Regions from separate parts of the Colwellia aquaemaris genome, predicted to be linked through region 2. Evidence: predicted binding sites of a transcription regulator. Region 2 holds the regulator's gene; the other holds the start of a gene.
What was found. Region 2 encodes FNR, which switches genes on or off when oxygen is low (the NO sensors DNR and NnrR bind a similar motif). Its sites were predicted from a motif close to TTGATCTAGATCAA; they were not measured.
Positions count from the first base shown of each region.

Region 1 (3,202 bases), on a different contig from region 2:
TATCAGATATATCATGCCAAGCGGCTTTGCTACCAACATAAATATGACGCGTTGGTTTAACTTTAGGGTCCGTATCTAAAGTACCTAAAGGAAAACCTAATATATCTGGATATTCATCAAATTTAGTAAATAAGCTAGAACCACACTCAGAACAAAAACCTTTATGCTCACCTGGAGAAGATTCATAGAATTTAATAAATTTATCACCTTGGATCGTTTTCCAACTTTCAGTGGTAATTTTTGCTCTAGTTCTAAACGCTGAAGCGTGTAATTTACGACACATACTACAATGACAATTTAGTACATCTTCAAATTCACCATCAATTTCATATTGAACTTGATTACACAAGCAACTCCCTTTGTTTATCACAATACTCTCCTTATGTTTCAACGCCTCTTTATGAGGCAAATAATTGTTGGCTGAAATAAGCGACGCAGGAGCAAAAGCCAACAGTTTTTTGTCCCCCTTGAACAACTTGTTATTTGTATTCAATCACTTGCATGTATTGCGCAACGATAAGCTGAACCAAAGCACACTACAACAAGTGAAGCTAAAGTTATATATAAATTATGTTCAGCAAGAGGCTCAGGGTTATTAATACGCACATAATAAGCAATAGGAGCACTTATAACCAATGAAACTGAAATAAGTGAACCCAACCCAATAACTATACATTTCTTCGTAGTGGGATTATATTTTTCACAGTATGCTTCAGCGATTTTCATGGTAAGCAAAGTAATGCCAACTAAAATTATTTCCATATACTCTCAACTCGACAATACACATAACAGCTTATTATGTATGCGTCTGACTAATAACGGCCACTGCGATATTCAATAAGTTACCAGATATTATATGAAACTCAATCTCTTAAATGTTTCTGTCATGATATTTGTCGAGCAATGAATGTAATTACTGAGAAGTCTCACTAATATACAATGTAGATTTCGATATATCGCTAAGTAAAACGTATTGAACCACTTAAATTGCTTAGCTAGGCTTTTTCGCTAGCATAGTTGCAAACTGTAGTTTTGCGCCGTTGTGCATAGTACCAACATCTTCATTATATTTGATCATTTCCCAGCCTTGATACGCTTCGCGCAGCTGCCCTACTTTTAAGGTAAATGGGAATGGTGCTGGGCATGGATGCTGCTCAGTATTCATAGCACAAACAATGAGGTTATAACCACCAGGTAAAGTAGAATTCTGCATGTCAGCAATAACGGCTTCAACGCGAGACGGCTCAATAAACATTAGGGTGACGGTACAAGAAATAAAGCCGTAATTTTCGCTAAGATTGGCATTGTTAATATCGTATATTTTCGCTTTAACATTGTTAAAACCTTGCTCATTAATAATGCTTTTTAGCATATCAATAGCGCTAGGGTTAGCGTCTATGCCTGTAACATTATAACCGTGTTGACCAAGGTAGATGGCATTACGACCGTTTGAGCAGCCCATATCTAGGGTATCGCACGGTTTTATAATTTTGCAGGCTTCAACAACTTCGCTGTGGGCAGGATTTAAGCCGTAACGGCTATTTAGATCAACTATCATGGTGGCTACTTAGGTTTTGGTAAAAGGACAATTATATTACTACTAACCTTGCCTTTTTGAATCTGAATAGGCCCACTAGTTGACCTTAGTCAACTAGAACTATATAGAACTATAGTTAGCATTATTGGTAACCTATTTAATAAGGGCTTTTAAGCCTCACCATAACCTTTATTTAAAATGAACGAGTATTGCCTTTTCTAGTTTGAACTCTCGCACAACCACATATTTTACCAAAAACAACTTATGAATTATTCAACCAAATATCGGCATTTATTGTGGTTTTATTTTTACCTTTTTTCTTGCCTGTGCCCGCAGGTTTTGCTTTTGGTTTGCTTGCCTCTATATGCGCCTGGGTGATAATTTCATCAACCTCAAACCCAACAACTTGTTCGCGTTCAAGTCTTATTTTGTTTTTCTTTTCGATAACTTTAAAGTGGTGATAATCTTTATAATCGATAAGTGATATAGCTAAACCCACTTCACCGGCACGACCGCTTCGGCCAATGCGGTGCATGTAGTCTGCAGGGCTTCTTGGTAAGTCGAAATTTATTACCACTGGCAGTTTTTCAATATCAAGCCCGCGAGCGGCAATGTCTGTGGCAATTAGTACATCTATTTCACCTGATTTAAATCCATCGAGCACTCTGTTACGAGCGCCCTGTCCTTTGTCACCATGAAATACTTCTGCAATAATACCGCGCTTTGACAGCTTTTTAGCTAAATGATTGCAGTTGTTTTTTGCGTTAACAAAAACAAGTGCTTGTCGCCATTGCTGTTGCTTGATCATATCTGCAAGTACCGCGGTTTTCTCACCTTTATTAACAGTAAAAACACGCTGTACTAAGGTACTAGCTTCAGCACTTTGTAATTGTATTTCAACAGGCTCGTTCAGTAGTTCTTGCGTTAATACTTGTACTTGCTCAGGGAAAGTTGCCGAAAACAATAAAGTTTGTTTTTGCTTAGGTAATAACGACAATATTTCTGATAATTCTTCTGTGAAACCCAAGCTTAGCATGCGGTCGGCTTCGTCAAGTACTAAGGTTTTCACCTTGTTAAGTTTAATGGCGTTACTAGAAACTAAATCAAGTAACCGACCCGGTGTTGCCACTAAAATATCAGTGCCGCCGCGTAATGCCAGCATTTGCGTATTAGCCGAAACGCCACCAAATACAACGGTGGTTTTTATTTCACCGTTAAAATGTACTGCATAAGATTTTATGCTATCTGCCACTTGTTTCGCGAGTTCTCGTGTTGGTACTAAAATTAAACCCGATACAAAGTTGCCTTGTTGATTATTGCTTTTTGTTAGCGTGCTTTTTGCTAGCTGCTGTAACATTGGCAAGGCAAAAGCGGCTGTTTTACCTGAGCCAGTATTTGCCCCCGCAATTAAATCTTCACCTTGCAATATACTTGGAATGGCTTGTGCCTGAATTGGAGTTGGCGTTTTGTATTCTAATTCAGCTAGTCGATCCAATATCGGGGAAATAAGGCAAAGCTGTTCAAAGTTAGTTGGCATAGTAGCAGAAGTCATTAATATTAAGGTTCAAAGCAGATACAAATAGCCAACTATTTTAGCCTATTTGTGGTTAGTTGGGTTAGTAAAATCTATTGGCAGTAGCGCCATTATTAAGATCTTAAGGTTAA
Region 1 covers NZ_BAAJLV010000005.1:224,229-227,430, forward strand. The annotation lists gene AC27HL_RS15235 (GFA family protein) at 1-349, opposite strand, end outside; gene AC27HL_RS15240 (hypothetical protein) at 490-762, opposite strand; gene tehB (tellurite resistance methyltransferase TehB) at 992-1,558, opposite strand; gene AC27HL_RS15250 (DEAD/DEAH box helicase) at 1,800-3,089, opposite strand; gene AC27HL_RS15255 (endonuclease/exonuclease/phosphatase family protein) at 3,185-3,202, opposite strand, start outside.
Region 1: tehB (tellurite resistance methyltransferase TehB) is a predicted target of FNR. The motif match lies at 1,638-1,651, and genes of this name have one in related genera.

Region 2 (3,202 bases):
ACAGTTTAAGCGATCAATGACATGTTCGGCTGTGTTGCCAATAAGTGCCGCTGATAAGCCGGTTCGGCCTACGGTACCCAAAATAACTAACTCGGCGTCTAGGGTGTCCGCCACACTTTGAATAACGTCTTCAGGCAAACCTTCTTTTATATGGGTGTTTTCTTCAGCAATGTTAAACGCGCTTGCATGCGCTTTCATGGCATTCTCATGATGTTTTTGCATTGAACGGTTGTAATCGCTGGCATTGAACTCTGGAATTTCAATGGCAATATTAACTGGCGTGCCGGGAAAAGAGTTAACTAAGTGTAAGTTGGCTTTCATCACTTTTGTTAGTTGTTTAGCTTCAGCAGTAATTTTGTCATTAAGTGAACTGTGCTCTTCTTCGTCACTACCAATATTTAGCGCTGCTACTATGTTGCCATTGTCAGGCCATAAATGTTCTTTTACTAACAACACAGGGCAAGGGCACTTACGCAAAAGATGCCAGTCAGTTGGTGTAAAAATTACCGACTTTAACTTATCGTGCTGGTGCGTCCCTTTAATCACTATGTCGTAGCCATTTTTTAATACTTGCTCAATAATTTGCTCGAATGGACGGTTATGCCATATCACACGACAATCTACGTTTAAGCCATGTAAATCGAGCTCTGCAAGTAATGTTTGTAGCCATTGGGTTCTGTCATTGATAACGGATTGACGCATGGCCTCACGTTCATCACTTGATAACATAGTAGTCATTTCATAAGAAAAATCGTATATGGTCAAAAATGCAGTAATGTTAGCGCCAGTTTTACGGGCTAATTCTATAGCACGCTTTAGCGCTTTTTGATCTTCTGTTGTTGGATCAACAATAGCGAGTATTTTTTGATACTTATCCATATCTAATTCCTTTATCAATTATCTGCTGTAGCTATAACAATAGAATAGTTTGAAACAATAATAGTTGTTTTAAATCAATTTATTATCGTATCAAATATAAACAACATTTCACGCTAAGCATAGCGTGAAATGTTTAAATAAGGAAGTTTAAGGTAATGTAAGGAAGGAGATTAAAGTGCCGCGCACTCGTTTAATTTGTCGATATCAAGAATAGTTATTAACTTGCCGTCAACCTGAATTAAACCATTTTTGTGAAAACGGTTAAGTAAACGACTGATAGTTTCAACCGTTAAGCCAATATAGTTACCAATATCGCTACGGGTCATTGATAAACGAAACTCAGATGCAGATAAGCCACGAGCATGGTAGCGACTACTTAATGTGCTAATAAACGTTGCTAAGCGTTGTTCGGCATTTTTACGGTTAAGTAGCGTTAGCATTTCTTGATCACCGCGAATTTCCGTACTCATCATACGTAAAATTTGCTTTTTCAATTTTGGCATGCTGTTAGACAAGCTATCCAGCGTGTTGTAAGGAATTTCACATACCATAGAGGTTTCAAGTGCTTTAGCAAAGCTTGGATGCTCAGCATTAGCGATAGCGTCAAAACCCAATAAGTCACCGGCTAAATGAAAACCGGTAATTTGCTCTTCACCTTGCTCGTTGACCGTATAAGTTTTAAAAGTACCAGAACGAATAGCGTAAAGTGCATGCATAGGTTGACCATCATTGAAGATCTGCTCGCCTTTATGAATAGGGCGCTTACGATCAATAATATTATCTAACGTATCTAGCTCTTTATCATTTAGGGAAAACGGCAGACATAGCTCGCTAATACTACAGTTTTGGCAGTGAATATGTTGCTGACCTGTACACGATTTATTACTCATAGTAACCTATATAAATTTTGCATTTTAATGATTAGGATCATATTAGATGCGTTATAGATATGCAATAAGTATAGTATAAATACCGTATAAAATCAGTAAAACGGCGGCTGACTTTCTAAAGAGAGCGTTACCTAATAGGGACTTGACGCTAATTGTCCCTAAAGATACTGACAGCAAAGCAGGTAAAGTGCCAAGTCCAAAGAAAAACATAATTAGTGCACCATTAATTGCGTTTGCACTGGCCAACGACCAAGTTAATGTTGAATAAACTAAGCCACAAGGCAGCCAGCCCCATAACGCGCCTAATGCAAAAGCACTGCGATTGTTTTTAATAGGAATAAATTTTTTCGTATTTGGCGATATATACTGCCAGAGCTTTTTACCTAAATGCTCAATATGGCTTAACCACATTAGCCATTGTCCTAAATAAAGGCCGAGTAAAATTAAAAATATGCCCGCAATTGATTTTAGTGCAACAACAGGAAAGCCAATACTTTTTGCCGCCATTGAACTGGTAAGTGCTACTAAGCCACCAATTAAACTATAAGAAACAATTCTGCCAAGGTTATAGGAAAATACTATACGGTATTTTTTATTCTCAGCCGTTTGGGAAATGGCCGTGGTGAGCATAGTGCTAATGCCGCCGCACATAACGATGCAATGACCTGAGCCCAATAAGCCGATAATAAAGGCAGAAAAGTAATCGAGGTTCATGGCTTTAGTTATTACTTGTTTGTGACATTATTCTTGCCGTCAAGTTTGGAGGTAGTTTTAACATCAGTTTGATTGTTAGCTGACTCCGATTTTTGTTGTGCGTTATTCTCTTTTTTATCATTGGCGTCATCAAACAAAATACTCATACCTTGTTTTTCAAGATCATCAAATTGCTCGGTTTTAACCGCCCAAAAGAAAATATAAATACCTATTGCGGTGAGTAAAATAGCAATGGGGATTAATACATAAATTACGCTCATTTTTTTAATAGCCTTAAAGAATTACTTACCACTAAAATTGAACTAGCCGACATGCCTATTACTGCCATATATGGTGCAATATAGCCCATAACCGCCAATGGTAAAACGATGGCATTGTACCCAAACGCCCAAAGATAATTTTGTTTTACAATTACAGTTGTGCGTTCAGATACTTCTCTTAAGGTTTTAACACAGGCAAGTTTATTGTTGAGCAATATAACATCGGCGCCATTTTTCGCAATATCGGTACCGCTACCCATAGCAATTGATAGGTGTGCGGCTCCTAATACTGGCGTATCATTTACACCATCGCCAATCATGGCAACATTATGTGATAATTGCTGTTGCTTAATCGCGTTTACTTTGTCTTGTGCTGATAAATTCGCTTGTACTTGGCTTAAGTGTAATTGTGATTGTATTGCGTTACAGCCCGGCTTATGGTCGCCAGAAAGCATAAGG
Region 2 covers NZ_BAAJLV010000004.1:191,288-194,489, reverse strand. The annotation lists gene uspE (universal stress protein UspE) at 1-879, opposite strand, end outside; gene fnr (fumarate/nitrate reduction transcriptional regulator Fnr) at 1,050-1,769, opposite strand; gene AC27HL_RS12750 (sulfite exporter TauE/SafE family protein) at 1,821-2,483, opposite strand; gene ccoS (cbb3-type cytochrome oxidase assembly protein CcoS) at 2,495-2,743, opposite strand; gene AC27HL_RS12740 (heavy metal translocating P-type ATPase) at 2,740-3,202, opposite strand, start outside.